DNA from 3 places in the Paenibacillus sp. FSL k6-2145 genome. Region 2 is predicted to be linked to each of the others. Evidence: riboswitches for the same ligand, from Rfam matches in the RefSeq annotation. Region 2 holds a riboswitch; each other region holds the start of a gene.
The links. Region 2 has a riboswitch for cyclic di-AMP ahead of NZ043_RS09465 (3D domain-containing protein). Riboswitches for the same ligand answer to the same signal wherever they lie in the genome.
Positions count from the first base shown of each region.

Region 1: another riboswitch for cyclic di-AMP. It lies ahead of NZ043_RS19680 (C40 family peptidase); the one in region 2 lies ahead of NZ043_RS09465 (3D domain-containing protein).
Region 3: another riboswitch for cyclic di-AMP. It lies ahead of NZ043_RS16340 (hypothetical protein); the one in region 2 lies ahead of NZ043_RS09465 (3D domain-containing protein).

Region 1 is NZ_CP150267.1:4,404,106-4,414,896, forward strand. Features, by position in the region: gene NZ043_RS19660 (xanthine phosphoribosyltransferase) at 1-464, shown strand, start outside; gene NZ043_RS19665 (hypothetical protein) at 562-891, shown strand; gene NZ043_RS19670 (hypothetical protein) at 1,011-1,229, shown strand; gene NZ043_RS19675 (carboxymuconolactone decarboxylase family protein) at 1,371-1,700, shown strand; gene NZ043_RS19680 (C40 family peptidase) at 1,773-2,237, opposite strand; cyclic di-AMP (ydaO/yuaA leader) riboswitch at 2,243-2,374, opposite strand; gene pelA (pectate lyase) at 2,794-3,756, shown strand; tRNA gene NZ043_RS19690 (tRNA-Leu) at 3,895-3,980, shown strand; gene NZ043_RS19695 (carbohydrate-binding protein) at 4,127-5,812, opposite strand; gene NZ043_RS19700 (divergent polysaccharide deacetylase family protein) at 6,235-7,071, shown strand; gene NZ043_RS19705 (N-acetylmuramoyl-L-alanine amidase) at 7,046-7,789, opposite strand; gene NZ043_RS19710 (YqzE family protein) at 7,984-8,202, shown strand; gene NZ043_RS19715 (hypothetical protein) at 8,336-9,343, opposite strand; gene NZ043_RS19720 (YqhG family protein) at 9,497-10,690, opposite strand; gene NZ043_RS19725 (SNF2-related protein) at 10,694-10,791, opposite strand, start outside.
Region 2 is NZ_CP150267.1:2,156,729-2,167,519, reverse strand. Features, by position in the region: gene NZ043_RS09520 (ribose-phosphate diphosphokinase) at 1-403, opposite strand, end outside; gene glmU (bifunctional UDP-N-acetylglucosamine diphosphorylase/glucosamine-1-phosphate N-acetyltransferase GlmU) at 505-1,905, opposite strand; gene NZ043_RS09510 (hypothetical protein) at 1,974-2,168, opposite strand; gene spoVG (septation regulator SpoVG) at 2,252-2,536, opposite strand; gene purR (pur operon repressor) at 2,725-3,552, opposite strand; gene ispE (4-(cytidine 5'-diphospho)-2-C-methyl-D-erythritol kinase) at 3,650-4,504, opposite strand; gene NZ043_RS09490 (small, acid-soluble spore protein, alpha/beta type) at 4,654-4,830, opposite strand; gene NZ043_RS09485 (Veg family protein) at 5,091-5,366, opposite strand; gene yabG (sporulation peptidase YabG) at 5,520-6,416, opposite strand; gene rsmA (16S rRNA (adenine(1518)-N(6)/adenine(1519)-N(6))-dimethyltransferase RsmA) at 6,476-7,378, opposite strand; gene rnmV (ribonuclease M5) at 7,383-7,928, opposite strand; gene NZ043_RS09465 (3D domain-containing protein) at 8,084-9,268, opposite strand; cyclic di-AMP (ydaO/yuaA leader) riboswitch at 9,542-9,795, opposite strand; gene NZ043_RS09460 (TatD family hydrolase) at 10,037-10,791, opposite strand, start outside.
Region 3 is NZ_CP150267.1:3,712,541-3,723,331, forward strand. Features, by position in the region: gene urtB (urea ABC transporter permease subunit UrtB) at 1-829, shown strand, start outside; gene urtC (urea ABC transporter permease subunit UrtC) at 851-1,942, shown strand; gene urtD (urea ABC transporter ATP-binding protein UrtD) at 1,905-2,714, shown strand; gene urtE (urea ABC transporter ATP-binding subunit UrtE) at 2,692-3,387, shown strand; gene NZ043_RS16315 (hypothetical protein) at 3,418-3,885, opposite strand; gene NZ043_RS16320 (hypothetical protein) at 3,913-4,116, opposite strand; gene NZ043_RS16325 (urease accessory UreF family protein) at 4,383-5,084, opposite strand; tRNA gene NZ043_RS16330 (tRNA-Leu) at 5,511-5,593, shown strand; gene NZ043_RS16335 (glutathione peroxidase) at 5,741-6,220, opposite strand; cyclic di-AMP (ydaO/yuaA leader) riboswitch at 6,591-6,766, shown strand; gene NZ043_RS16340 (hypothetical protein) at 6,882-7,280, shown strand; gene NZ043_RS16345 (HAD family hydrolase) at 7,473-8,156, shown strand; gene NZ043_RS16350 (Nramp family divalent metal transporter) at 8,294-9,589, opposite strand; gene NZ043_RS16355 (organic hydroperoxide resistance protein) at 9,989-10,408, shown strand; gene NZ043_RS16360 (zinc ribbon domain-containing protein) at 10,622-10,791, shown strand, end outside.

The DNA of each region.
Region 1 (10,791 bases), 2.2 Mb from region 2:
GTGAGTTCGCTGCCCGTTTTCGTGAAAGTGGAGTAACTCGGGTAATCACGGTAGAATCCTCAGGGATTCCGGTTGCGTTTGCCGCAGCCTATGAACTTGGGGTGCCACTTGTATTCGCCCGTCGCAAAAAAACACTTCTGGCTGATCCTGATGCTTACTGTGAACGTGTACCGTCCTTTACCAAAGGAATTGTAACTGACATTATGGTATCCCGCGAGTTCATTCATGAGAATGACCGTATTTTGTTCATTGATGATATCATTGCCAATGGCGATGCCGCTCGTGGCGTCATCAAAATTATCGAGCGTTCCGGTGCGGAACTTGTCGGATTCGGCGTTGTGGTCGAGAAAAGTTTTCAGGCAGGGGCACGCACGATTCGTGAACAGGGTATTCCGGTGGAAGCCTTGGTACGCATTCGTTCCCTGAACGATGGTACGGTACAATTTGACGATAACGAAATGTGACATTTTAAAGGAATAGGGCCTATTTTTTGAACTATGCCTTTGCATGACCGCCGATTTCATTTATAATGGGGTTATGTTAGGGAGAGGAGGCAACACCATGGGGAACCAACCGGCAACAGAACAATTTTTCAATGATAAGCTGGCGGAATCGAAAGTTCATTTTGAACGTGCCCTGGATTGTAAACATACGGAATTCGATGACCTTTATCCCTATATGATTGAACATCCTCAATTTTTCTGGTACAAACGCTATGTTGCCTGGTCAGAATTACTGACGATTGTAGGCTTATGCGAAGAGTTGTCCTTCTCTTGGAAAGAACAATTTACACCGCATCAAGTGGAGTACCTTGAAGAACGTGTGATGTCTGCCAAAGTGCTTGATTTTTGGTTCGAGAAGAACGACAGCAAAGAGCACGCGCAGCGGTAACTTTCAGTCGGGACATAATTTCGAATGACATGACAGTCCAATACAGTCACGTGAGACCTAAATGACATTTCATTTAGGTCTCTTTTTGTAAATAAATTTGGAATATAGGAGCCATGAAGATGATAAGTGATACAGAACTGGACGCCCTGCGTCTGTCAGGTGAGAAAGTAAGAGTAGTACGGGACGAGCTGGAATCTAACGATGTAACCGGGATTGTTGTTGCCTGGGATGGCCAGCAGGTACTTATCCGTCGTCAGAATCGACGTGTCGTTAAGCTGGATCGCAGTTACAAATATCAGCTGTTCAGTGAGCCGCGCCAGAGTCCACTTAGTGAGTAACAGCTTATAATTATGGCAGAGCCATGAGCGTTAAATGTTTGGAATTACCATGATTTCTTGGCATAATTGACTCACTCGGGAGAGAAGATAGGTACAGTGAGGAAGATCTGTAACTATAGCCGAGAGGGTGTGCTACAAGCCATGACATTGATGAATGATAAAGTTCATGCCTACAAGGATCAGATTGGAGCATTAAGCGATGTACTGCCAGGTGTGGTGAAGTCATATCATGAGTTTACGGGAGAATGCTTCCAACCAGGCGTGATTGATGCCAAGACAAAACAGCTAATTGCACTTGGCATTGGATTATTCGCCAACAATGAGGTATGTACCTTCTACCATGTAGAAGAAGCACGTGCCAAGGGTGCAACAGATCAGGAGATTATGGAGACCGTAGCCGTGGCCGGAGCTGTTGGAGGAGGACATGCCCTGTCTCAGGGTGCGATGCGAGTGCAGAAGGCGCTGCATTAGTAAGCAATGCAACATACATTTTAAGTACAAAAAAGGCATCCGGTTAATAACCGATGCCTTTTTGTATGTGAATTACATTTTACCTAACATTTTATCATACATAAACTGTCCAGTTACCCGACGTGCTGTTACATAGCGGTCATTGAAGTATGGATTCGATAACTTCGTGATGCTTACACCTTTACTGCTGGAGGCATGAGCGAATTGTCCGCCGCCGATATATACACCTGTATGTGAAATGCCTTTGCCTGTTGTATTAAAGAACACCAGATCACCTGTCCGAACATTGCTTTTGGCTACCGGAGTACCTGCTTTGGCTTGCTGCTGAGAAGTACGTGGCAATTCAATGCTGTATTTGTTGAAAAGATATCTCATAAAACCAGAACAGTCGAAGCCGGCTACAGTCGTGCCACCCCATTTGTAAGGAATACCTGTCATGTTGTTCACTACGGAGTTGATACTGCTTGCCTCTGTGCTTGTTGCCCCGGATGTAAATAATACAGCTGCTCCAAAAATGGAGATAATCAGTTTTTTCAAAATCAATGTTCTCCCTTCGATGCCTACGGAGTTAGCTAAGGGTTCGGTAGAAGGTTCCCTATATTTCCTATGTATAAGAATAATTCACCCAAATTGGTTCCCCCGTTTTCAAACATGAAACTCGGCAATGAATAATTAAGTTTTTGTAACTATTTGAAACTATATTGCATAAATGCGTAATTGTCAAACCCATTTAAAACCCTTCGTAATACCTCAATGTTAGCGGAATTAAGGTTTTTATATGAAAGAAGGGATTAAGTTTGGGTATCATTCATGACAAAAACGTCATTATTGATTCGTTTAAGACGAATTTGGATAAATAAATAGGTTTGTCATGAGTTAAAAGAACTATTCCGTTATGTAGAATTAGAGAGATTATATTCATTAAGTTGCATATATTGACAAAAATCGATTTTTTGCATATTATCTGATTATCCAATCCACATATTGGATTAAAATTGATTTTATTATGCGATAAATACAAATAAAGGAGGTTTGGGGACGCTTATCATAGGTAAAGTAGAAGTGGCAGATTTATAAAAACGAACATAGGAGAGTGTTACATTTGAAAGCGAAGAAAATAATTACTTTTGTCCTGGCATGTACGATGGTGTTCTCAGCAGTTGGAATGGCAGTTCTCCCTGTAGGGACGGTATCTGCTGCGGATGCATCGGGTACTACAGCGAGTATTTCTGATATTTTGAAGAACCAGCTGCCAGATGGAGGTTGGAGAAAAGATTATAAACAGACAAGTGGAGAGTGGGCGAAGTCCACGATAGACAACAAGGCTACATACTCAGAAATTAGAAGATTGGCGAAGGAGTTTAAAAAGACGAATGATCCGCGATACTCCACAGCTGCAATCAAAGGAATTAACTTTTTGATCAACATGCAGTATTCAAACGGAGGATGGCCACAGGTCTACCAAAGCTCCGGATATCACAAGCACATTACCTATAATGATGATGCCATGATTAATGTAATGATCATGCTGGATGAAGTAGCAGCCCGCAAAGGTGATTTTTCATTTATCGACAGCACACTTGCTAACCGCAGTAAAAATTCAGTTGCCAAAGGTGTGGAGGCGATTCTGAATACACAAGTCGTTTCAGGTGGTAAGCTGACAGCATGGGGACAACAACATGATTCCAGTTCCCTTAAACCAGCGAGCGCAAGAATCTACGAAGTGCCATCGCTGACAGCTGGAGAGAGTGTAACGATTGTTAAATTTCTAAAAACCAGACCTGCTAACGCTAAAATTACCGCATCCATTAAAGGAGCTGAGGCTTGGTTTAACAAGGTGAAAATTACGGGTTACAAGTATGAAAGAGCTAATGGAGACAGTAAAATTATCGCAGATTCCAAAGCTGCACCAATTTGGGCACGCTTCTATGAGATCGGAACGGATAAACCAATCTTTATTGGTCGTGACGGGGTAGTTAAATACAAATTAAGTGATATTGATAAAGAAAGAAGAGGCGGTTATGCCTGGTATGGCAACTGGCCTTCCAAGCTGTAATTTGTAGTTAAAGGTAAAGCCCGAATCGACATGGATGTCTGGTTCGGGCTTTATTGTTATTATTTTCAGTGTTGACATGATAGATTCCACATGATATATTATTTCTTGTCGCCAATATTGATGACGGAGATACAATATGCGGTCGTGGCGGAATTGGCAGACGCGCACGGTTCAGGTCCGTGTGGGCTAACCCCCCCGTGGAGGTTCGAGTCCTCTCGACCGCATCTAACAAAAAGACTCCTTAAGCTAATGCTTAAGGAGTCTTTTTTTGCATTTTTTGATATAACACTAACTTTAGACTTGAGTATCCAAGAGGTTACTACTTAGCTGCTCTTACAGCAAATGGTCTTCCATCAGCCATATGGAACTTTTATTGCGCTGCGGTAACATTAATGCTGTCAATATTCGGTCCTTCCGATCCGGTGGTAACCACTTTCAATGTATTGGTCCCCGTGTTCATGGGGACCTGTATTGTTTTTTCAACCCAAGTGGACCAGCTTCCCGTAGCCGGAAAGGGTTCGTTGCTGATGACTTTGGTTCCGTTCACAAAAATGTCGAGGTTCCGTGTTCCACTTTCCAGCGCATAACGAAACTTTACGTTTTTGGTACCTGTTGTAGCGTTATTAATGCCGTTCCATTGAATGGCTGAACCAGTCATCGCATTAAAGTTAACATACCCGGAGCCAGTGTAACCGGGGTAGATTGTTTCAATGGCAGCTTCCGTAAGTGACGTTCCGGTCTCAGCTTCATACGTAGTGCCACTGCCTGTATTCCCGCCGCTATTTCCGCCAGTAATGTTGGCAACAAATGTTGTTACGCTCTGAGGCGGGAGCTGTGCCGTGAAGGCTCCATTGGATACGGTAAGCAGGGTTCCGCTTGCCAGGTTTCGACTGCTGTCCGTAATCCATGAGGACACAGTGGAGGCATTACCATTCTGCAGAACGAATTTTTGGCTTGTGGCTGAAGTTCCACGGTTAATCGCCACGACGACAACTTTGTTATCACCTTTGTAGGCTGAGACAAAGGTGTTCGTATCCGGATTTTTCGTTGCGTCGACTCGCAGGTAGCCTGGACGCACGAATTTGGAGAAATGAGCCATATTATATCCGCGTTTGCTTATGGTACCGTCCTCTTTCATCGGACCATACTGTCTGCGGATGTACCACCACACATAGGCCTGGAAATCACCTTCTACCATGGCATTGTGCATGTGATAGGAAACGTCCAGTGCTTCAGGCCAGCGGTCTGCTGAGTTGTTGTCACTATTCGGAACGTACACCTCAGTCATCCACAGTTCTTTACCGGCTCCTTTTTGCTTAAAGAGAGGGTAGGCAAAATTCGAAATCTGGGTTCCATACGTATGTGCTCCCAGTATGTCCATGTTGGCAAGTGCCTGCGGATCATTCAGGATTGGGTCGGATATATTCTTTAAATACTGGAAGGATTCAGGCGCCATGACTCTGGTACCTTGAATGGACCCGGCATTTTCTTTCATGAATCGAAGGATCTCTTGTGGAGTCCACCAGGTCCAGTCATGAGCATAATCCGGTTCATTTTGCACAGAAATGGCATACAGATCTACGCCGTTATTTTTCATGTAGGTTACAAAGTCGTTCAGATGTTGCGCATATGCGGCATATTTGTCGTATTTCAGACGTTTGGCATTGGTGTCCCCATTGCGGTTGAACGTTTCAACCATGCTGCTTGGAGGATTCCATGGGGATGCAAATACGATAGCCCCTTTTTCAATAGCCCGTTTGGCTGTGGCAACTTCACGATACCAGTTATTAGAATCCGGATCGACGTAGATCCTGAGAATTGAAAAGCCTAACTGATTCTGGTCATTACCAAAAGCAGTTTCACGTTGAGCGGGAGTCAGATCACCAATCCAGGCAGGAAGGTTAATGCCCCCAAAGCCCTTAATCAGTTGTTTTTCCGAGGACAAATTAATGTTGGCATCGCTGGCTGCTGACACATTTGTCGGGGTTAACATCAAAGGCAGGGCTGTTAAACAGGCCAAAAGAACATTAATCGTCTTTTTTAGTTTGAATTTCACTACTTTCATCCTCCTCGATAATGGTAAATGGTTACATAGATAAACCGCGACCAGGAATAACAAACAAGAATAGCGGATTGTCTTGCATTTATTTTATGTAAACCCTTTCAAAACCTCCTTCCATAAATCATAGGAAAGAAATGTAGCATATAAGCTCTTTCATTTGTTGATTCTACTAAATAATTCCTAAACTGAAAACCTGACAAATTACAGTATTTTTTCTAATTAATCTCTATTTTCCAACTGTACAATGACAGTTATTGTCTGAATTGATAGGAAAAAACTGGAATAATGGGGATCTTCGCTTGAGATAGAGGTCTCCAATGGCTGGGGATGTTGTTATTAAGGAAGGCTTTGGCTTACATATTCCTCCCTTCATTATCAAACAATGAGATCACAGAAGTTACGGGGAGGGAATCTTGATGAAGGAACAGAGAAAGAATTATCGATTAATTGCAGGTATTATGGCATTTTTGATTGTGATTTACGCAGGCATATCCGTAGGAGGGCCAACAGCGGCAGCTTCAGAGTCCACATCGAATCACAAACGGTTAGCCATTATCATCGATGATGTTGGTAATGACATGAAGGGTACGGCAGAGATCCTGGCGATGCCAGTTAAACTAACGGTAGCGGTCATGCCTTTTTTACCCACAACGAAGAAAGATGCGATAGCTGCACATGAAAAGGGGATGGATGTGATTGTGCACATGCCCATGGAACCCAAGAAAGGACGACCTGAATGGCTGGGCCCGGGTGCAATCACATCCAATCTAACAGATGAAGAAGTCCGTTCACGTGTGGAGAAAGCGATTGATGATGTGCCCCACGCAATTGGCATGAACAATCATATGGGTTCCAAAATTACTTCGGACAAACGCATCATGTCAATTGTGCTCGATGTATGCAAGGAGCGGGGCCTCTTCTTTGTAGACAGCCGTACGAACTTTCGCTCCGTGGTGGGGGAACTGGCCGTATCCAAAAATATGCCACCTGTAGGCAATGACATTTTTCTGGATGATCAAAACTCCAAGCCACACATTCGCAAGCAACTGGATCTGGCTGCTCAGCGTGCGATCGACAAGAATATCTGTGTTGTCATTGGTCATGTCGGTCATTCGGGGATGAACACATCCGCAGTAATTCGTGAATCCGTCTCTCGTCTGCAAAACCAGGTTCAATTTGTAGGAATCGGTGATCTGGTTCGAGAGGTGTGGCAATGGCATTCTGCTCCTACACTACCGACAGATAATAAATAATGCCATTGGCAATGGACTGGGCGATTCGTTTTTGCTCAGCGGGGTCATTCATTCTGGCTCGGTCTGCTGCATTGCTCAAAAATCCGGTTTCAACGATGACGGCAGGTTGCTTCACGTAATTCAATATATAAAAGGGCTTGCCCCATACGACCCCGTGCTCCGTTCCGTACAACTTGTTCATGGCGTCCTGAATGGATTGGGCCAGCAAATAACTCCTGCCTTCCTTCTGGTGCAGTACCACCGGGCCATGTGCATTCGATCGGGGACTCCAGTTCGCATGAATGCTGACCACGATATCAGTACTTACTTCTTCGCTAAGGCTTTTACGTTGGGCAAGATCTCTGGTATGACGGGAGCGGCTGTTCAGCCAGCGGTTCTCATCACTAAGTGCATAATCACCAAGTCGATTGATGATAACGGCATAACCTTTGCTGCGAAGCAGGAGATAGACCTTTTGGCTAATGGCCAGATTGATATCTTTTTCCAGCACACCTTGGGCTGAGGTACCACCGTCAATACCGCCATGGCCTACATCGAGCAGGATAACGGGTGCTGCAAAGGCATGATGACTTGAGCGATAAGCATCTCCATCGGTCACCGGCAGCATGGATGGACTGTTCTGGGACGGGGCTGCTTTTCCATAAGCGACATGGGGAAGCATGGGAAGGCAATGGAAGCTGATTAGCAAGGCTAACGAAGCGATCAGCAGCTTATACATGGGAATACACACTCCTTCATGAAATAGGTATCGAATGCAGATTAACGACTCGATGGATACCTTTGGCATTAGACTGTGCATTCTGAGGGTTTTCATACTTCTTTCAATAAAAAAATGTTTAACCAGTACACATCCTGCACACAATAGAACTATCGTAAGCTCCGCGAATGTGCAGGAGCGAAGGAGGCAGAATTATGGCCAAAAGTGATGAATTGGTAAAATATATTACGCAGCGTGTTGTTCATTATATTGATACGCCGAAGGAAGAGCGGAAAGGTCGCACCAAAAGGAAAGAGCCGTGGGCGATGAAGTGGTTTGGTATGATCCCTTTCGCTGTATCCCTGTGGGTGGGGAAAAAGGAAAAAGAATTCGATACACAGTCCCATAAACGAAGTTCTTCGGGTAAAGGGTGACAATCGCTTACCTATTTCACTAATGTAAAACCAAAAGACGCAATCCCTTAATAAAATGGGAAGGCGTCTTATTTGTTGTGGATGTTTATAGATGTACAGGTTATCTGATTGTATCTTAAAAATTTGCTGATGATCAAGGATTAACGATGTAAAAATGGCCGTCTTGTTGCAATGTGCTCAAAGGGACAAAGCGTTGAATGGATGATTTTCCACCTAGCGCTACATATAGAATGGACTCTGCTTCCTGATCTGTATGCCATAGCTGATAACCGCTAACGGGTAGAGGACCGCCGTATACGACGTTACGATCACCCGCTGAGAAAACAATCTCTTGATTCTCTCCGTGTTGTATCACATCTTGTGCCCGGTCGGCAGCAACAGGCGTGGCGGTAATCCACAACAGATTGTCAGCCGGATTGAAGACGGGTCGGAGATGAAGTGGATCAACTGATAAAGATGGTATTGTGGACAAATCATTTATGCTGGCAGAGGTCTGTTTGGAATCAGCCTCCAGCAGGTTCAGGAACTCTGACGGTAGTACATCTCCGTTCGTAGCATCAATATAAAGTGCAGGATGGTTAGGTTGTTCCACTTTCCAATAAGCAAGCAGGGGAAGAGCATAACCAAGATGAAGCTCTCCTCCGCCAGCAAGTAATGCCTCAAGGTTCACATGTTGTCGATCCAAGGCTTGTCCAAGAAGTTCATTGTTGTATGGTGACTGTTCTCCATGACCATATTCACTAAGCATCAACTGACCCTGCTCTGTGACTGTAATAATCATATATCCGATAGGTTTGCCTTCAAACTCAGCTTGCACGAGCCAGCTATGTGTACCCGGCCCCAGAGGGTAGAAGGCCAGATCGGCATTCTTCCAATGTGCTTCGGCGGTACCTTTACCAAGTGTAATAGCTTGTTGCTCTGCAAACCGTTGTACAGCAGCGGGAGCTAGCTTTTCATTCTGAATGACATGATGTTCGGGACTATATTCTGTAGATGATACGGGAGATAGTGAAGACGTTTTTTGTTCCTCTGCATTGGCTATCGACCAAAAAGAGAACAGGGCAAGACAACTGAGCAAGCCCAAGGTTATACAGGTTGTTTTCCGAGCGTTGTTCCAACATGTATGAAAGAATCGTTTCAAATTTACACCTACTTTTCATTTATCCGTTACCTGAGCGGGTCCTAGTTTCATTCTAGGGGACAGGCTATGCAAAGGTTGCCGCAACCTGTCGGGCAGCTGATCATGAATAAACACTACTTTTGCCAGCATTTGCAGGAAAAGTAGTGTCTTCGTCTATCTTAAGTGAAACATGCCGCTGCTAATGGCAGTCACTTTCACTTTGGGTTCATATTGCCAGATCATCTCGGTCCGGCGTGTCTCATACTGCAGTTTCATAGCTTCACGATCTATTACCGCCTGTTTTGCTTTCTCTTCTTCGGCATCTGTCTCGGAGTCGATCGGTACTGTGGCTTCTGCCGCCAGTTCTACATCTGCTCCAATGGGTTTAGCGTTAGTTATATCCAGAACTTTTTTCAGTGGTGCAGGTGGCGTGCGGTCAGATTGGACATTCTCCGTGTCTGAGGTTATGTTACCTGGTGATTCTACCTCAGGCGTATCTTCTCGGAGTACCGCTTCATAGTAGGTGTCCAACACGTCCAGCTCCAGATCAAGCCGCTCTTGGGCTTTCTCTGCCCAGCTATAATCGAGTTCCAGCAAGCGATTTGTCAAATGAGATTCCAAAGCAGCTCCGGCATCAAGTAACGAAACTTTAGCTGTCTGTACATGCATGTTCTCCGCAAGTCTCGGACTGAGATCACGTCGGTTCAGCTTGGTGCCGAATTTTTCTATAATTTCACCCGAGCGAAGGGAGATGCCGAGAAAATGCAATTCCTCCCGTTTCAAATCACAGGCGAATTCCACCTTGAAACACACACCAAGCCAAGGCTCATATACGGCTGGCGCTGTAGCGCGCAATTGCCGTTTGGCAGCCTGTTCGAACAGGTTTACGAAGGCACCGCCTTCACGGGCAGCGCCGAAAATCTGCTGCAGTCTGCGACTGCCGTACACCACTTCTTCACGTAATATTCGTCCTGGGCCCAGCTGTGGCAGTGATGGTGTAATACCGAAGTAACGGCCTAGAATAGTTTCTTTTGGTAGCTCGCCTTGAGGAGTGCCGTTGGTTACGCCATTCGTTCCATCAGGGTTAGGTACAACAGGAGGTGATGCTTGCACAACTTTGGCTTCTGCTGCTTCAATGGCCTGCTGATAACTGTCAGGATCAAATATAAATGTAAAGGACATCGTCTCAGCGGGTGCTCCGGTTCGTTCCACGAACCCCCAATAATAGGGACGATTGGTCAACGCTTTGTCCGCCTCAGGCGAGAGTTTGACTGTAACATGGGCAGGGGAACGCTCCATAATCTGACAATCAAGTGCTTCCAGATAGGTGAGAACATAAGCCTGCACTTCATGGGGAGACATCGTCATGAGTTAGCTACCTCCTTTGCGAAGATCTAACAACCCGGATACGGCAGGGCCTTCATCGGCAACCTCGCGTTGAATGGAGTTCAGCGATTTTCCAAGTGAGT
Region 2 (10,791 bases):
CATGCAAGTCCATCGCGATGACACGGGTTGCACCCGCTTTTTCAATCAGGTTAGCAACCAGTTTCGCTGTAATAGGGTCACGCGAACGTGCCTTGCGATCCTGTCTTGCATAGCCATAGTAAGGAATAACGACGTTAATCGTCTTGGCAGATGCCCGTTTGAGTGCATCAATCATAACGAGCATTTCCATCAGGTTATCATTAACCGGCAAGCAAGTGGACTGCACGATATAAACGTGACAACCCCGAACACTCTCGGAGAGTTTCACTTGAATCTCGCCATCACTAAAGCTGGTTGTGTGAGATTCACCCATAGGGATCCCGATATAATCAGCAATTTGATGGGCAAGCTTGGGGTTAGAATTGCAAGTAAATATTTTTAATTTCGAATCAAAATAAGTCATAAAATAAAAACCCTCCGTGCTGGTTCATTGGAATCAATAAGCGTCTGCGACATGTCGGCACCTCCCCGATCTTCGGGAGGCAATCTTGTTATCAAAACCCCTTATTGGGGTTTGGCATTTTGTTTCTTGGCTTTGGCACGTCCGCGAATCTTCTCCGCATAACCAGGTTTATTCTCCTGACGTGGACGAGCAATAGCCAGATCATTCTCGGGAACGGAATGGGTAACGGTGGAGCCAGCAACCACATAAGCGCCTTTTCCTACCGTAATCGGTGCAATCAGATTGACGTTGCTGCCTACAAAAGCATCATCTTCAATCGTTGTCACAGCTTTATTATAACCATCATAATTGACAGTTATTGCCCCGCATCCAACATTTACGTTTTTCCCTACTTTGGCATCTCCGATATAGCTGAGATGAGATACTTTGGAACCTTCATCAATTGTAGCATTTTTCACTTCAACAAAGTCACCAATTTTTACGTTGCGACCCAGTTTAGTCCCTGGACGCAAATTAGCAAATGGACCTACCGTTGCATCAGAACCAACCTCGGCATTGGATACTACCGAATGTTTAATCGTAACTCCGTCCTGAATAATGCTGTCTTCCACATCTGCCTGAGGACCAATATGACATGCTTCACCGATGGAAGTTGTGCCTTTGAGAATCGTCCCCGGATACAAAACTGTATCTGATCCAATCGTAACATCCGCTCCGATATATGTCGATGACGGATCAATGATTGTAACACCGTTCAACATATGGCGTACGGCAAGACGTTCACGCATGAAGGCTTCGGCTTGCGAAAGTGCAAGTCGGTCATTAACCCCGATGGATTCTGCGATGTCATCCGACATGTAAGCTTCAACCACTTCTCCATCATTGCGGAAAATGCCAACTACGTCTGTGAGATAATACTCTCCCTGAGCGTTCTGGTTTGTCACTTTTTCCAAGGCAGCGAACAATTTTGCATTATCAAAACAGTATGTGCCTGTGTTAATCTCATTCACAGCATCTTCCTGCTCTGTGCAATCCTTTTGTTCCACAATCCGTTGTACAGATCCATCTTCTCCGCGAATGACGCGGCCATAACCTTTGGGATTGTCCAACTGAGCCGTAAGAACTGTGGCTGCTGCTCCGCTGCTCTCATGCAGCTTCATCAGACCTTCCAACGTCTCACTGGTCACAAGCGGTGTATCTCCACAGACCACAATTGTAGAACCTGTCTCGCCGCCAAGCAAAGATTTAACCTGCTTCACTGCATGACCTGTACCCAGTTGTTCTGCCTGGAGTGCATACTCTGCTCTGGAACCCAAAAATGACTGCACCGCTTCGGCACCATGACCGACTACAACTACACTGCGTTCAACGCCTGCGCTGAGTGCTGCATCCAGCACATGTCCAACCATAGGTTTACCGCATACGGGATGCAGTACTTTGTACAATTTTGATTTCATTCGTTTTCCTTGCCCTGCGGCAAGAACGATTGCCATTCGTTTCAAAATTAACGACCTCCTGTTCTGAAAATCCCATTGAAATGCATTGCTGATCTATATCCAATGAGTATCGTTCAGCCGGCTTCAAGCCGGTCCTGTTCATCGCCTGCTGTCTCTGTAATCACACGTAACAACGCGGACACCAACGAATCGTGACCTATATGTATACGCCGTGTACCTGCGAGCTTAACCGAATCCCGATGATTCCTAAGATGCCGCCCTGCCACCAAGCGCACGATGCGCTTTTTGTTCTCTGCTAATAAACTCAATACTGAATATATCTTATTCCGGTCAAAAAGAAAAGAGAGCCATAAGACATGGCTCTCTTTTCCTTCGAACCCCAATAATGTTCTCAGGCACCTTCTTCAATGACTTCTTCCTCAGTTGCCGCACGATCGTATTCAGTCAAAACTGCTGCCTGAATCTTCTCACGCGTACCGGAAGAGATCGGGTGGGCGATATCACGGAACTCTCCATCAGGAGTACGCTTGCTCGGCATAGCAACAAACATTCCGTTGTTACCATCAATGACACGAATGTCATGAACGACGAATTCGTTATCGATGGTAATGGATGCGATAGCCTTCATTCTCCCCTCCGAGTTAACACGGCGGAGTCTGACATCCGTAATTTGCATGTGTGTGTTCACCACCTTTTTCCATCAGAACTTGGTGTATAATTCCACACAGCATATACGAACTCCTTCTTTTTATAACCACAAAAATTTCCTAATTTCAGGAATTTTTTTATTTAATACACAATTCGACAACGTTCATGCCAGGTCGATGGAAAAGACCTTTTAACGACATAACATTCGTCATCTTTCTACAGGTCAAAATAGTTGCCAGGCTTGACGGAAATCTGTCTGCTCTTGGCATCAACCGCTGTCAGTTTCGCCAGAGATACGTAATCTGTTAACAGACGTTCTTCTGAATCTACAGAACCAGATTCCACCAGTACCCCTACCCCGGCAACTGTAGCATTAAACTCGGCCAAAAGATCGATCATTCCTTGCACCGTACCCCCGGCCTTCATGAAGTCATCCACAATAAGTACTCTGGAATGCTCACGCATCGCCCTACGAGAGAGGGACATGGTATGCAGACTTTTATGGGACCCGGATACATAATTGATACTTACGGCCGATCCTTCTGTAGCCTGATGGTCCCTGCGTACGAGCACGACAGGCAGGTTGAGCTGGGCTCCGGTCGCATAAGCCAGTGGAATTCCTTTGGTTTCTACCGTCATAACCACATCAATATTCATATTGCCAAAGGCCGTTGCAAAAATCTTGCCGGCTTCATTCATCAATGCGGGCTGACCAAGCAAGTCGGACATGTACAGGTATTCTCCAGGCAAGATCCGATCAGGTTGCGCGAGCTGGGTCGAGAGCCGCTCCGCAAATGCCAGTGCCAATTCTCGGGATACCTTCGGAATCCATCTTACTCCCCCGGCTGCTCCAGCCAGTGTATGCAGTTCTCCTGACCCACCTTCTTCGAACACTTCTTTGATAATCGCCAAATCTTCACTAATTGAAGACTTTGCGGCACCATAACGTTCGGCAAATGTGGTCAACGGAATAACCGTATGCGGTCTGGACAATAAGTATTGCGTCATTTCAACCAGCCTTGCGCTTCGTTTTAACTTCTTCACAGAGATCCATCCTCACGATCACGGAAACATCCAAATCCGAATAATTATTTAAAAATATACCACCTTTATACGTGTTTGTACATTATAAAAGCGAATTTTACGTCAACATACGTACAGCGTACACTTCTTTACAGAAACCACGCAGACCATTATATACCCGGGCAACCTTCGATTCTTTGGAGACCAGCCCAAATACCGTTGGACCGCTACCGGACATTAACACGCCGTCTGCACCCAATCGAATCATGGCATCCTTCAGATGCTGAACTTCCGGATACAGTTTCAACGTTACATCTTCAAGTACATTGCCCATCTGGTTACATACTTCCGTAAATGATTGGCTGCGAATAGCCTGCTCCATTTTAGCCGCACTCGGATGACGAACAATCTTGTCACTGCGGAAACGTCCGTAGACATCGGCTGTAGACACATTGATCGGAGGCTTGGCCAGAATCACCCAGCATTGCGGCGGATTAGGAATGGGAGTTAACTTCTCACCACGGCCCGTAGCGAGTGCAGTCCCTCCTGTGATACAGAATGGAACATCCGACCCGAGTTCAGCTCCAAGCTCCTGCAGTTCGTGATCCGGTATATTCAACCGCCATAGACGGTTCAATCCACGCAGCGCTGCTGCTGCATCACTGCTGCCCCCGGCAAGTCCGGCTGCAACTGGAATCTTTTTATCCAGATGAATATGGACGCCCGTACGCACGTTATAGCGCTCCTTAATGAGTCTGGCTGCCTGGAAAGCCAGATTCTTCTCGTCCAGCGGAATATAACCCGCCTGACTGGAGATGAAAATAGTATCTCGCGGCAGCTCCGACATTTCCAGTCGATCAGCCAGATCGACCATGGTCATGATCATTTCAACTTCATGGAATCCATCGCTTCTTTTATGTAAAACGTCCAGCATCAAATTAATTTTAGCAGGCGCTTTTTCGTAAATTTTCAAGGCGTTCACCCGTCCTCACCTTTTCCCTAAGACAACTTAACATATTATATCAAAATGGGGCTGTCAAGTCATTTCTATTCCGCATCTAAGGGGAAAAAGCGGGGTTGTTCCTGACGGATTTCCCCGCTTTTCAGTCTGCTTGAACCGGATTAAGATTTGCGGGCAGCCTGCTCAGCAAGTTGAATGGCTCTTTTCACCATGTTTCCTGCATCCTTGGCTTTGATTCCACCCCAACCTTCCTGTTGGACCGTATCATAGAAGCCCAGGTCTTTCGCAAGCTCATTCTTCAGATCCTCTGACATGACACTTCTTCTTCTGCGACTCATGAACCATCCTCCTCCAATGTATCTTTCATAATGTGATGAGTTCGTTCACGTTTTGGACATCTTGCCATCAGGCCAAATTCAGTTTCCTGCATTGCTTAAGAAACTGTCCCTTCACCTGTCCATGTAGTATGCCGCGACCGTTCCTCGCTCATTCCTGAGTATGTATGGGTTAGTTTAGAAGATGGACGGGTGATTTTATAGAAAAAGAAAATATAAAAAAGCGATCCGCCTTGTGGGGCGAATCGCCTGTAAATCGATACTTACGTCTCCATATAGGAGCTATGCGTCTGGCTGCCCGGGTCATAAACCATGACTTCCACCGACTCCGTAAGTATATCCGCATAACTATAAGATACTCGCTTGAAGGTTTCTTGCTCCTCATCAAGCTTAACAATAAAAACAGAAGGGTACGTTTCTTCCAATACACCCGTACGCTCAATGGTCTTACGGCGGCCACCATTAGCCCGCAACATAATTTTCTGACCAATATGTGCATCGAGATTGCGTTTGATATCCAACAGCGTGTTTTTAGCCATTGTCGACGACCACCTCTTTTCTTGTCCATTATACCGGATTTTACAGTCATTGTCAAATCAAAACTAATTATTATATCAGCATCAAAAAGTTGTTGTCAATGAATTTTTTTGCAAACAAAAAAAGCCCCAAATTGGGACTTTAAATGGCCTACATCAGACTGCCGACGGGTTCACTTTTAGCGTAGATAAATCATTCAGCCCAGGCAGACCTACCCGGTAACTCCCCCGTGTCTCGACACCACCCACACCCTGGCTACCACTGATGGTATTGTGCAGAACATCACTCATATTGACCGTATCCCGCACAGAGGTGAAGGAGGCCTTGGCTGCCACATAGACCGGGTCAAGTGCATGAATGAGAATTCTGCCTGGAGAACTGGCAAAGTTCGCTCCAGCGCGCAGCAGTGCCTCAAAATGGGACTGACAGGCCCCTGCCACAATAGTGAGGGCGTCCAGATGACGTTCATATTGTCTGGCCACCTGAATGGCCGACACAAAATTTTGCGAGTTCTTATAGCTACCAAGACTATATAAGTCATAGGGCTGACGTGTCTTTAGCACCCCATCATGACCCGTAATGACCACGATATCCGGACGTACTTTGGGTAATAAACGGTATAAGGTATCTGCCATTGCCGATTCATGGACATATTGTCCCTCTGCGGGCACACGAAGTTGCTCATAGAGATCCATACTTTTTTTCAAATAGTTCGGATCTCCATCCAGATGAAGCACCTTTCCAGGCATTTCAAAATAAGCCGGTTCCTGCTGAGCAGACCAATCCTGTACCAGACCTTCCCGATTCCGCTCAGCCTGTTCCATACGATTCTGCTGCAGACGGGACAGGGTCTGATGTGCTTTAATATGCGCCTGTCTGGTCTTGGCGCTTTGTGGTTCGTAGGGAACCTGTATCAAATCGTCCACCGGGGAATCGGCAATCAGCCGGAACTCAGTCCCTTTAATGACCGCAGCATCCAACTGGAGGCCTTCCACCCGAAAAGTCACATCGCCGCCGTATGACTTCCGAACGACCAAGTCTCCGATATTCATCAACGTAATCACCTCTACCCCATCGTATGGGCAAAGACCCGGTTTGGTTCATTCAAATTTTACAGCGCTGCACGTACCCCTGCTTCCCACATTACGGTGCTGAGTGTAGCATACTCTTGCAGACTCAACGTCTCTCCACGTCGGGACGGTTGAATACCTGCCCGCTCCAGCAGAATATCTGCCTGTTCCCGGTTCTCTTTTGTGAAGAAGCGTGCCTTCAGGTTGTTTGAGATTGTTTTTCTCCGCTGGGCAAAAGAAGCCTGTACCACTTCGAAGTAGTGTGCTTCATCCGGAATCTCCACTGGTGGTTGCTCACGCACTTTTAGCTTAATGACAGCTGATTCCACATTAGGTTGCGGAATGAAGACCGTAGGAGGCACAATGCACACAAGCTCCGGCATACTGTAGTACTGAACTGCGATGCTCAGACTGCCGTAGTCTTTTGATCCCGGTGCAGCAGCCATCCGTTCAGCCACTTCTTTTTGGATCATGACAACAATGCTGTCTACCGGCAGCTTCTCTTCCAGCAGTTTCATCATGATTGGAGTCGTTACATAATAAGGCAGGTTAGCCACAACACTGACTTTGTCCACGGATGCAAAATCCGTATTAAACAGCTCAGCCAGATCAAGCTTCAGCACATCCCCATGATGAACACGTACATTCGAATAAGGCTGCATCACTTCTCCTAGGATTGGGATCAAGCGCTGATCAATCTCTACGGCTGTGACAGGACCGGCTACCCGAGCCAGTCGCTCCGTAAGGGCTCCAATACCCGGCCCGATCTCTAACGCGCCCTTGGACTCGTCCAAATCGGCTGCATTAACAATTTTGTTCAGTATATTTTGATCGATCAGAAAGTTCTGACCCAGACTTTTCTTAAATGAGAATCCGTGTCTTTGAATAATCTCTTTCGTTCGCTTGGGCGTTGCAATTTCTATCGTCTCTTCCATATCCTTCATATGCTCACAATCCTTCACGTTCAATTTGCGCTAATGCTGTAGAGAACTCTTCCCGTGTAATCTGAAATACACTGAGACGTTTGTGGAACTGCTTCCCGTTACAATAACCGATGCCCAGCAGATTGCCCATCTCCATGCGACGTGCAGCAGCCTGCGGATGCACAATAAGTCCTGCCGCGATCAGGTCCTCCCAATCGATCAGGCTCGGAGCACCTTCGTATGAAGTATGTACACGCGCCAGAGCATGACGGATCGCCTCCGGTGAGGCATTCTCCACCCCAATGTCACCTTTGCGTGTTGCATCGGCCTCCGGAATGAAGGCATGTTTACAGCCAGGGACCTTATTCGCAATAATTTTACGAATGCGTTCGCCAGCATGATCCGGATCTGTCAGTACAATGACTCCCCGTCTCTCCTGAGCAAGCGCAATCCGCTTCAGAATGCGTTGGTTGATGGCTGATCCACCTGTTTCTATTGTATCGGCTTCAACGGCCCGACGGATAGCTACCGTATCGTCACGGCCTTCCACCACAATGACTTCTTTTATCATGTTCCATTTCTTCCTTTCTAACGCAAAAAGAAGAGGAATATCCTCTTCTCTGCCAAACGGCGGGGGAGACTGAATTCAGACTCCTCCGCCGCATATTCCGCATGAATCATTCATGCAACTATTTTATAGCATTCCCATTTCAAAGTAAAACGATTTTAGTTCGCTTCCGGCTTCACCGGACCGATCACGTAGACCGTCTTGCCTTTTTTACGTCCAAAATTCAGGGCATGCTTCACACTGTCATAATATACATCAATTTTATTGCCTTTGATGGCACCGCCTGTATCTTCCGCACGACGGAATCCCAGACCTTCGATATATACCCACCAGCCAATTGGAATGACTTTGGGATCAACCGCAATGGTGCGCCCTTCCGTTACACGAGTACCGGAAGCTGTTTTAGTACCAATGCCCGGCTCTTCGGAAGAGTAGGCAGTCATGGATACATTTTTAAGTACTTTAGAGTATTTAAAAGAAGTCCCGGATACGGTAATCACTTTGCTGCCCGAGGCAGATGTTTTCTTCGAGTTCGTTGTTGTAGCCTTTTTGGTTGTTGAAGTTTGAGCCGATACGGTCTGAATCTCAGGTTCTTTCACGACCGGTTTTGCTTTGGTGCCGACAGCGATCACTTTATCTACACGATTATTCGCGACAGATTTGCCGACCATTTTTTTGGAGACCAATTCTCCATCCTGAAATACCTTTTCGATATGCTGCACAATTGTGCCTTCTTTGCCGTTCACAACGACACGGTTATCCCCTTTGTACAAGCTAGGGTCAGCCGTTTTAATGACTTTGTAAGCGATCGGTTGCTCTACATCCACTGTACGCTTTGTTACGCGCACTACACGGATCTTCATCTCCGCTTTGATCGCAGTGCCAAGCGCCGGATACACTTTATCATTACTCTCAACTTGAATACCTGATTTTTGAATTGCATCTTCTACCGATGAATCGGTTGTATACAGAGTCTTGGTGTCTCCGTCTGCCGTAATGTTAACTGGAACGGCCCGCTCAATAACGATTCGGTCTCCATCTGTAATCGCCCCATTCATGGACATGGATACCTTATCGTGAGGGCTGACTGTGATCGACTGCTCCTCCAGCATTTCCTGAAGCATTCCTGTACGAGTCTCTACCACCTGAGCCTTGCCATCAATAACCAGTGAAATTTGTTTCCCGGCCTGACCGTAAACGACTAACAAGATCATGATTGTAAGCGCAATTGAGAAAATCGCGATCAATGCCATTTGACGCATGTTCTCATGCTTCCACCGCAACGCGAAAGACTTACTGGATGATCGTGACTCATGGGTCTCTTCTGGTTGGAATGTGCCCACTTCTCCGTCCTCCTTCATAGCCTCGCCGTCTAAAGTAATGCATGATGTCTTTGACGTGACTATACCAAATTTTCTACAGAACACAGATCGGACCAACATAATCCGGTTCTGCACCATGAATCAATCTTCGCAACATGATGTCATCCTCCTGAATACCTACCGTATGATGACAATATTTCTTTTATTCAAAAACAAAAAAGCCAAAGAAAGAGTGTAAGAGGAACTCTTTCGTGGCTTCCGAATGATTTTGAATATCGGAAATTCATGCACGAGGTTGCCTCTCTTTTTCCGCTTGCGAGGTTAGCTGTCGGGTTCGGGCGAAAGAGAGCCGCCCTATCTTGGGTCACCCGCTCATGGCGGACGCCCTTGAATTCACCCCGAGACCCAAAGAAGAAATCAAATACGGCTTCGCAGTTCCCTTCGCTGCTTTTGGGTCAGCGAACGTTGCGCATCGGCCAAATACACCGATGTTTAAGCCCTATTGGTTCCCCCGCTCTCCGTTAACGGAGACTCAGCGAGACTGATTCATGAAAGTAATGTTGTTTCATCGGAAAGTGTCCCTTTGTTCATCCCCCGAACATCTGTCCAATTTTCCGCACAACAATTCACTGAAAAGATGATATCCTGTTTTGATGCATGTTGTAAAGCGTTGATCAAGTACGTTTTTCTGAATATTTGGTTAAAATATTGTAATATTCTTGATTTATTTGAATCAAAGGGCAAATTAACTCCGCTTACCTGCCTTTTTCACCTCATTTGCTCGTTTTTTTAACGAATTCCAAATCGTTCCATGGCATTTTTGGTTGTTATTGCAGCAATTTCCTCCACCGAAATGCCTTTAATTTCCGCAGCTGCCTCTGCAACCAGACGTACATGCGCTGTCTCATTTCGTTTCCCACGATAAGGGTGAGGTGTCAAATATGGAGCATCTGTTTCAATGAAAAACCGGTCCATAGGAACCTTCTCCAGTACCTCTTTGGGCTGCTTTGCATTTTTGAATGTGATCGGTCCTCCGAAGGAGAGATGGAAGCCCATATCGAGACAACTTTTCGCTGTTTCCCAGCTGCCCGAGAACGAGTGCATCACACCACCAACTTCACTCGCTTTCTCTTCACGCAAAATTCTTATGATATCCTCATGTGCATCCCGATTATGAATGACAATTGGCATGTTCACTTCACGAGCCAAAGCAATTTGTTGTCGTAATACGCGATGCTGTATTTCCTTCGGTGAAGTATCCCAATGATAATCCAATCCAATCTCACCGATCGCAACCACTTTTTCATGCTTGCATAAAGATGCAATCCACTCCAAATCACCCTCCTGCATAGTGATCGCATCTACTGGATGCCACCCTACAGCTGCATAGATAAAGTCATATGTTTCAGCGAGTTTCATCGTAGTTGGAATCGTCTCCCGGTTAAAGCCAATGTTGATCATGCGACCAACTCCTGCATCCACAGCACGCTGAATCATGTCCTCGCGGTCCTCGTCGAATTGTGGTGCATCCAGATGTGTATGTG
Region 3 (10,791 bases), 1.6 Mb from region 2:
AGTAACGTTTGGCCTGATGAATGTCATCAATATGGCTCACGGTGAACTGATCATGATCGGTGCATATGCAACGTATGTAACACAAAATCTGTTCATGTCCTATGCTCCAGCGGCGTGGTTTGGTGCCTACTTTGTTGTGGCTCTACCGATTGCGTTCATTGTAGCTGCTCTGATTGGCTGGTTGCTTGAAGTGGTGTTGATCAGGCATCTATATGGCAGGCCGCTGGACAGTCTGCTTGCGACATGGGGTGTAGGCATGATGCTGCAACAACTGGCCCGTACAATATTCGGAGCACCAAATGTGGGAGTATCCAGTCCGGCTTGGCTCAATGGGGGATTGGCGATCTCGGATGGTATTGTATTTCCGTATAAACGAATTTTCATTATCGCACTGGTTGCGGTTGTGCTGTTGTGCATGTATCTCTATATCTATCGAACATCTTCCGGAAGACGAATGAGGGCTGTAATGCAAAATCGGAGCATGGCGGGGTGTCTTGGGATTTCGACCAGGCGGGTAGATGGCATGACCTTTGCGATTGGTTCGGGCATTGCCGGAATTGCTGGCTGTGCATTAACGCTCATTGGTCCGATTGGTCCTTCACTTGGTACGTATTATATTGTGGATGCGTTCATGGTCGTTGTTCTGGGTGGGGTAGGGAAATTGGTTGGAACCGTGTGCGGTGCACTGGGGATTGGTATGTTCAACACGCTGTTCGAAACCTATACCTCGGCCTCCATTGGCAAGGTGCTTGTGTTTGTATGTATCGTTGCTTTCCTGCAATGGAAACCACGCGGTTTGGTCGCGATGCGCACACGGAGTCTCGATTAACGTGAAGAAGGGGGTTAGTTCATGTCGGCATTACTCAAGACTGGCAGTCTGAAAATGAGGATTATCTGGGCGGTTGTACTCATCATGATGTGTCTTGCTCCACTAATCTCCACGGAGTTTCGTCTGAGTCTGTTAGCCAAGTTTTTGGCGCTGGCGATCCTGGCCATTGGTCTCGATCTGATCTGGGGTTATGGCGGTGTGTTGAGTCTTGGGCATGGGGTGTTCTTTGGTCTGGGTGGATACGCGATGGCGATGTATCTGAAGCTTCAGGCCAGTGGAGCAACACTTCCTGACTTCATGGGATGGAGTGGTCTCAGTGGTCTGCCATGGTTCTGGGAGCCGTTTCGTTCTTTCCCGGTGGCGCTGTTATTGGGGATAGCCCTTCCGGCATTGCTCGCCTTTGCCCTGGGGTGGTTTACGTTCCGTAACCGGATCACCGGTGTATATTTTACCATCCTGACTCAAGCCTTGGTTCTTATTACGGTAACACTCTTTGTTGGTAAACAGGAATGGACGGGTGGGACAAATGGCATTACCGGATATAATTCGATCTTTGGTTTCACACTTCATTCCGCAGGAACAACAATTGTTCTCTACTATATAACGCTTGCTGTTCTGGTGATCGCGTATGTGCTCTGTCGTCGAATGGTGAACAGTCGGTTTGGTCAAGTGCTAGAAGCTGCGCGTGATGGAGAGAATCGGGTGCGATTCCTCGGATATGATCCGGCAGGATATAAAACGCTGGCTTTTGCTTTTTCCGGTGCGCTTGCAGGCATCGCGGGCATGTTGTTTGTTCTTCAGGTGGGTATTATCTCGCCATCGATGATGGGGATTGTGCCTTCCATTGAGATGGTCCTGTGGGTTGCATTGGGTGGTCGCGGTACGCTTATTGGAGCGGTCATCGGAGCGGTGGTGCTGAATGCAGCCAAAACAGGCATAAGTGAGGCTTATCCCGAAGGGTGGCTGTTCGTCATTGGTGGGCTCTTTGTAACGGTAGTTTTGTTCATGCCAAACGGTATTGTAGGTGTATATCGTCATGTCGTTCGCTTGCTGAAGCGGAGAGGAGAGAGTGCGCATGTCCAAGTCACTCGGGAAAAACCTAAAGTCTACTGAGGAATCAGCGGTGTTAGTAGCCGAGGGCATTACGGTGGCCTTTGGTGGGTTCGTTGCTGTCAAAGGCATGAATCTGAAGCTGCATGAACATGACCTGCATTTTCTGATTGGACCGAATGGTGCGGGGAAAACCACGATGCTGGATGTGATATGTGGCAAAACCAAACCGATGTCCGGCTCGGTAAAGATGGCGGATGGTACGGAATTAACAAGACTGAAGGAGCACCAGATTGTTCGCAAAGGGGTGGGACGCAAATTCCAGGCGCCATCGATCTTCGCGGGTCTGACGGTACAGGAGAATCTGACGCTGGCGGCGGAGACTCGCCGTTCTCCTCTACAGGCCATCGGTATTCGTCGATATGGAAAAATGAGTGCTGCCATGGAGCATGTTACTCTCCAGATTGCTCTGCAAGACCGCATTAACGCCCGTGCAGGAGCATTATCCCACGGGGAGAAGCAGTGGCTGGAGATCGGTATGTTGCTCTTGCAGGAGCCTCGTGTGTTGTTGCTGGACGAACCAGCGGCGGGCATGACGGATGAAGAGACACACAAGACCGGACGACTTCTGCAAGAAATTGCGCGTGAACGCTCGGTTGTGGTGGTGGAGCATGATATGGAGTTTGTGCGAGAGTTTGCAGCCAAGGTGACCGTGATGCATGAAGGCAAATTGTTGAAGGAAGGTACGATGGCGGAAGTGCAGGCGGATCCGAAAGTGGCAGAAGTGTATCTGGGCAAAAGGAGGGATGACCATGCTGTCGCTGCAACGAATTGAATCCGGCTACGGGGAAAGCAATGTGCTTCGGGGTGTAAGCCTGGACGTACAGCCTGGGCAGGTGGTGTGTCTGATGGGCCGTAACGGTGTAGGTAAAACGACGTTGATGAAAACATTGATGGGGCTGCTCAAAACACGCAAGGGCAATATTCAGTGGCAAAATCAGGAGTTATCCACGTTGGATACAGCCAAGCGTGCAAGGGCGGGGATTGGTTATGTACCGCAGGGGCGGGAAATTTTCCCGCAGCTTACGGTGAAAGAAAACTTATTGCTTGGTCTGGAGACAAGTGCGCCGGGAGTAAAAACGTTCCCGGAAGATGTGCTGGCGATGTTTCCAGTACTTGCGACGATGTATGGACGGCAGGGCGGGGATCTGAGTGGTGGACAGCAGCAACAGTTGGCATTCGCCCGGGCATTGGCTTCGCGTCCGGGGTTGTTGCTCCTTGATGAGCCGACAGAAGGCATCCAGCCTTCTATCGTGGAGGACATTCGGCAGGTTATTTTGCAGCTCAAGGCAAAGGGGAACCTCTCGGTTCTGCTGGTAGAGCAGAGTATCGATTTTGTACGAAGTGCCGCAGATTACATCTATATCATGGACAAAGGAACCATAACCCTGCATGGGACACCGCAAGAACTGGATATGTCGCAGTTTGAACATCATCTCTCCGTATAGTTGTAGTTAGTCGGCGAGTGGAGGAAGGTTTCAGGAACGCTCCAATGTGCGCACTTCAGACAATGCCTTCTTCAATTGGTGTTCTGTCTTTCTCTGTTCGGTAATATCCATGTGTGCAATCAAAGCGAGATCGGTATCCTGAATTGAATTTGCATAAGATAGAGGGGTGAGTTCTACACGAAACCACCTCTTTTCGTTGTATACAGTATACACGCAGATGTCATATGTATGATTTCGATTAAAGGGTATTCCGCGTTCTTTCAAATTCTGTGCGACAAGTGCCATGTTAGCGTTCTTGCCTCGTTTTGCCCAGGCTTCCGTCAGATGCAGGTAATGTCTATGATTACTGTGTGTATCCGGGGATGGTGAGCATTGACCGAGTCCCTGTTGCCAGGCACGGTTACAACTTTGGATAATCCAATTGTGATCAACGATGATGAGCTGGTGACGTATGGACTGGAACGACAGCCTCTCCAGATCGGATGTAACATGTCTCATGGATGGGACCCTCCTTTGGCAGAAATCTTATCTCAGTTCATCTGGAATATCCAAAATATCAGCGACCAGGTGCCTGAATCGGGTTGCTTTGCGTGTGCCGTGAATAAGATTGGATAAACGATAGGGTGGGATGCCATGCTGTTCACAAAAGGTCTTCTGGTCCACTTGAAGTTCGGTTAGCCGTCGTTTGATGGCCCATCCGAACGGAGTAACTGGTTTTTTCTTGTTCAAAAGGGTTCACCCCTGGTTAGAATGTAGTATTCAGCCGCCCTTTCTTCATGTAAAATATATAGAAATGCGAGCTGTATGTTTCATTATATACGTAAATTCGTCATCTAACAATTAAAAAAGACGGAAAAAAGTGTATTTTGTGATGATAAATGGCGTAAATACGTAAATAAAACAAATAAAATGACAAAAAACACGTCGGCAAGGAGGTTGCCGCGTGTTTTTTAGTTTGTCTGAATAAAGGGGAGCAGGTATGAGGAGGAAGAGGATTAGGCCCTGTAGGCATGAAGTCCAGCTCCAAGCATATGGAAACTGGGGAAAAATGATTTCATGGACATCGAGGTTGGCTGTGCCAGTCCATCCGCAGCCGAGGCGCTGACGGTCTTCCATTCATTCTCCAGATCTGTGGCCAGGCGGACCATCAGATCCTTGGTTGTATCGTTGTTCAGGGGAATGACTTTGGAGGCTTCGGTTATGCAGGCATTCATGGCTGAATGCAGGTAACCAAGGACCGCCTCCTCGACCGGGATGTCGAGGTGGTGGTTAATCCAGGCGTGAACAGTGGAGAGGCAGCCAACCGAATCGTATTTGGCAAAGATCTGTTCGAGCTGGCTGAATTCAATCCAGGGGTGCAGAGCGCGTGCAAGTCTGATCAATCGTTTACCCATGGCGGCAGCTTGTTCTCTGAGATCTCCAGGGGTTCGCTGAACATGGACGAGCTTGTCGATTAGAGCTATCCGCCATGTATCCTTGTGATCTGCTGCGGTATAGATGCCTTTGATGGCCATACCTTCTAGACGAACGATGCTCGGATGCAACTGACAACGCATGAATGATTCGAGATCTTCAGCATTACGAATGGTACCCTCCCTGATATGGATATCCATGCCGAAGGAATGGGTGAACCCTCCAACCTGAATAGAGGAATCAAGCAGTTTGACATAATCGAGCAGCTTATTCCCACGGTTCACAATCATTCGCCTCCTGTGTTCGTTAAATGTCACTTAAAGTGACATTTATATTCCTTTTTGTTTGCATTATGTTTAAAAATCCGAATTATATGATAGTTATCATCCCATAAATGTCCGCCTTTTGTCAATAGTATCAGTTGAATTTAATGGATTAAATCTGTGATTCAAATATTTGTGTTATTTTATATAACATATAAGGTTAAATATCTGCGAAGTGCAGGGAGGACTAGATATAAATGAATCAATAAGATCAGCTCAATCCGGAAAGGAGGGGATCAAATCTAATGTATGCAGTTCATGGGTAAAGATGACGAGATTATGCGATTTTTGATGAAAATGCCTAGCTGAAAAAGAAGTATTAAAAAATACTTTACTTTTGGTTCTGAACCCGGTATAATCAATTCTGTTGCCGATTATTTACGACATGCGGTCGTGGTGGAATGGCAGACACGCTATCTTGAGGGGGTAGTGGGCGTATGCCCGTGGAGGTTCGAGTCCTCTCGACCGCATCATATGAACGATTAAAAAGAAGCTTTCCATTAATGGAAGGCTTCTTTTTTTGTCTTTTTGAACAGTTTGACATCAAAGTTGATAAAAAAGGCCATCCATTACCGGGGCAATGCTGCTCTACCTTCCGGCTACGGGTGGCCAATGTATTATTTTTGCAGCAAGTTCTTGATATCTTCTTCAATCTTGTCCGGTGTTGTTTTGGGAGCATAACGTTTAATTACCTGTCCGTTCTGATCCACAAGGAATTTGGTGAAATTCCATTTGATTGCTTTGGAGCCGAGCAGGCCAGGAGCTTCTGTGCTAAGGTGCTGGAAGAGAGGGTGAGCGCTTGAGCCGTTCACATCAATTTTCTCAAACATAGGGAAGCTCACGCCATAATTCATCTGACAGAACTCGGCGATATCGTCGGAAGATCCTTTTTCCTGGGCAAACTGGTTGCTTGGAAAACCAAGGACTTCAAATGGCGCATCCTTGAACTTGTCTTGCAATTCTTGCAGACCTTTGAATTGAGGTGTAAGGCCGCATGAGCTTGCCGTATTCACAATCAGTAACACTTTGTCACGGTAGTCGGACATTTCAACTTCTTGACCGCGAAGGGTATTCACTTTGTAATCGTAGACTGTCATCTAAATCGCCTCCATGATATCATCTGATACCTCTTATTATATTGGTTACAATTAAATAATGCAAAACTAATATGGTGTTAAATGAATCAAAAGAGGCAAGTTGTGCAGAATGCGTGAATGAAATGCGTAGTGATTTTCGTCAGAGTGAGAATTAGATAGATTTAAAGAGATGGATAGAGTATGACCTTGTTGTAAGCGCTATTATATGTGAGTATTGCCGAAAATCTGTCGATTCGGTGATCTGTGCGGACTTTACACCGACATGGCGCGGGTGTATGATTCATAACGTAATTTCAATTTAAACTAAATTGTACCTGAAAAACGAAACAAACGATAATATCGCTCGATCTTATTTTAAGATATACGAACGATGTTTTAATCGCTGAGTTTCCATTCATTGATGAGTGGGAAACGGGGGAACCAACAGAATGCGCTGTCCAGGACAGTAGGCATTCATGGGGTGAATTTTCCGGTGACAGCCGGAAATAGGGCGACTCTCGCGCCCGAATCCGTCAGCTAACCTCGTAAGCGTTAAAGGGAGAGGCAACAAGCCGTACGCTGGTTCATGGCGTTTTCGCCATGGGTTCTTTAAGAAGCGTTCGGGAGGCCTTGGTCCCCCACGCTTCTTTTTTGTTGTCTTTTCACGCCAAGGGAGGAACGAATGATGGATACTGAGATGATCTTAGTGACTGCTCCAAATGAAGCAGGACGCAAATTTATTAAATTGCTGATGTACAAAAAAATGCCGTTTGCCGTTCTAACCAACAGTGCAGGGGAAGAGCGCAGACTCCGTAGAATCGGAGTAGAACATGTCATTCGCATGAATACGGCTGCAGCTCAAAAATGGTTTTTGCCGCAGGGCAGCGTAGGCAACGTGTTTATTTTCGAGAACAGCCTGAATCTGACCTGTCGTTATTTACAGATCTGCCGTTCATGGACATCGAAATCCCTGTGCGTCATTACAGAGCAGAGTCATCCTAAGGGCATCTATCGGGGCATGGGCGCAGACCGGATTGTATATTCGCTCAATGGGGAAGTTGGCTTTCTCCTCAATGGGTAATGCCATAGCTTGTGATTGCTCAGGTGTAAGGTGCCTGTTATAATTGAATGTATCGATAAACGGAAATTTGAGGAGACTCATGCATGATGGTGAGTCTTCTTTTTTATGGTTTTAAAGGTAGTTCAAGACTTTTTGACACGAACTTTTAGATTTGGATCAGGAATCACCTGTGGCTTACAAGGAGGAATTGGCGTGCCGGATGTAGGTGGATTGAAATGGTTGTTTTTTGATGTTGGAGATACGCTGGTGGATGAATGGGAGCCGGTTGATGATATTATCGGACAGTTCGTCCGTGAAGCCTGTGCTTTGGGATATCCGGTAAAGATTGAGGCGGTACGCGAACTGTTCGCGAACTGTTACCGAAAATATGAGCAATGGCCTATGAGAGTGGCGATTCGCACATTCGTTGAAGACGAGGGACACCAGAAACAGATTCAGGACAAGTTGAAGTTTCAAAAAGATCTTGAACGTCCTTTTCCTTCAGCGGATTCCGTTCTTCAGCAGTTGTCACGGTATTATCGTATTGGCATTATTGCCAATCAGAGTCCTGGAACGGAAGAAAGACTGGAGAGCTACGGCTTGCGGAAGTATGTTGATGTTCTGGCGTGTTCGGCTGAAGAAGGAGTGTCCAAGCCAGACCCTGAGTTATACGCTGTGGCCTTGAAGCAGGCCGGTTGTGAACCGGAGGAAGCCGTCATGATCGGCGATCGGATCGATAACGACATTATACCTGCTCGGAAGCTGGGCATGCGTACAATTCGGATTATGCAGGGTTACGGAAGATTCCAGCCAGACCGATCGGATGACGAACGTGCGGATTGGACTGTTAATTCATTGGATGAACTCCTGCCATTACTGGTGCCCAATCAGGATTAGATAATTGTTTATTAGAGTTTAGCGTTTTATTATAAAAGGAAACATGTTGCTGTATTGCAACAATAAAGGCTGATCAACTTGGGTATAGAATACCGCAGTTGATCAGCCTTTTTAGTATTTAGTCGATAAGAACGAGATTAGAATAACCGAATCGTCTGAATGATCAGATATACATTCAGCACAACGATAATCGCGGCAATGACCCATGAGATGATTTTGAGCCACAATTTGTTGGCGAATGCACCCATGCTTTTTTTATCACTCGTGAACATCACCAGGGGAATTACAGCAAAGGGTAATTGAAGAGACAGCACGACCTGGCTCAAAATGAGCAGTTCTTCTGTGCCATGTTCTCCTGCAATGGCTGTGACAATTACCGCCGGGATGATGGCGATCAGACGTGTGACCAGTCTGCGCAGCCAAGCCGGAATTCGAATGTTCAGGAAACCTTCCATAACGATCTGCCCAGCGAGTGTACCTGTAAGGGTGGAGTTCTGACCTGATGCTAACAGCGCCACACCGAACAGAATACTTGCAACCGTAGTACCCAATAGAGGTGTCAGCAGATGGTACGCATCTGCGATCTCGGCAACCTGTGTCATACCAGCACTGTGGAATACAGCAGCAGATACAATCAGGATGGCTGCATTGATGAACAGGGCCAGTGTCAGCGCGATTGTAGAATCCATGGTCGAGTACCGAATGGCTTCTTTTTTGCCCTGTGGTGTCTGTTCGATCTGACGGGTCTGCACAATGGAAGAATGCAGATACAGATTATGCGGCATCACGGTTGCTCCGATAATACCAATGGCAATATAGAGCATGGCCGGGTTTTGCAGAATCTCGACATTTGGCACAAAACCGTGGAGCACACCGCCCATATCCGGTTTCGCCAGAAACAGGTCAATACCGAAGCAGAGGGCAATGGTTGCCATGAGCACAATGACGAGAGTTTCCAAAGCGCGGAAGCCTTTGTTTTGCAGCACAAGAATCAGGAGTACATCAACTGCGGTGATGATAACGCCGTATAACATGGGGATGTTAAATAACAGCTTTAATGCGATGGCAGAACCTATGACCTCAGCCAGATCGGTAGCTGCAATGGCAAGCTCACACAGAATCCATAACATCATGACAACAGGCATGCTGAATCGTTCACGACAGGCTTGAGCCAGATCCCGTCCAGTGACGATGCCAAGCTTGCCAGCCAGCGACTGAAGGACAACGGCCATCAGGTTCGATAACAGGATAACGGATAACAAAGTATACCCGAACTGCGAGCCGCCTGCGATATCTGTTGCCCAGTTCCCGGGGTCCATGTAACCTACGGCAACAAGGTATCCTGGGCCTACAAAGGCGAGGAATTTCTTCCACCATGCAGCATTCTGCGGAACTTTCATTGAACTATGTGCTTCTCCAAGTGAAGGGGCCATGCCCGCAGTAGACAATGATTCTCTTGAAGGAGCGTTGAACGGATTTTTTTTACTCATACGATAATCACCTGACTTTGAATTATTGATTTTGAGATATTGATGCGGGATAACCCGCTCATGATATATCTAAATTTTTATGTTTATTGTTACATTGTACTCCTTCAATTGTTTTTGTCTAGTGCAACTTTTATGTATCAGCACAAAATTTCGGTTGCAGCTTTCAGATGCCCCTTCGTATATTACCCAAACATAGGGAAAATACAGCCATCGCATTGAAATGCATGAAAATAATAAAGTTGTAAAAGCTGATAAAGATACAAAATTGCGTTTCAAAATGAGCCAGAAGTTTAAATTGAAAGGAAGGCAGTAAAAACTATATGGATAAGGGAGAGATTCTTAATGGAAGCTTTATATACAGCAGTAGCGACAGTTAAAGGTGGACGTACAGGTTCCGTGACTTCTTCGGATGGCGTACTCAAGCATGATCTGAAAATGCCAAAAGAGCTTGGTGGATCCGGTGGTGAAGGTACTAACCCTGAGCAGCTTTTTGCCGCTGGATATGGAGCATGTTATGAAAGTGCCCTTGCCAATGTAGCACGCAAAGCAGGTGTGAAATTGGAGGATGTGGTCGTTACAAGTAACGTATCCATTGGTAAAGACCCTGCGGATGACGGTTTCCAGCTGTCTGTTCGTCTGGACGTTAGCATGCCTGGTGTAGATCATAGTCAAGCAGAGGAATTGGCCCGCAAGGCGCATGATTTCTGTCCATATTCGAAAGCAACACGCGGCAACATTGATGTTGTTTTAAACGTAGTCTAAGATTTGACTCCCGGCAAGTAAAGGGAACATATAGAGCAGGGTATCGTCCCATATACCTGATGTTCGACTACAAAGCCCTGCTGGCAATCGGCAGGGTTTTGTGTTGATTATAATATATGGACATGATGCAGGAGATTAGATGCCAGATCGCGTACTATTTTACATAATTGCACTCCCACTTCATGCTACACATTCCATAAAGGGGGAACGAAGATGAGTATTGAAGAGATGATCGAGCGGCGATTTGTGTGTACGAAATGCAGGGGCACGGATTGTAACATTAAGGAAGTCTCCATGTCAGGAGCAGGCCTGAGCAAGATGTTTGATATACAGCATAATCACTACCTGTTCGTGGCTTGTGCTTCCTGCGGGTATGTTGAAGT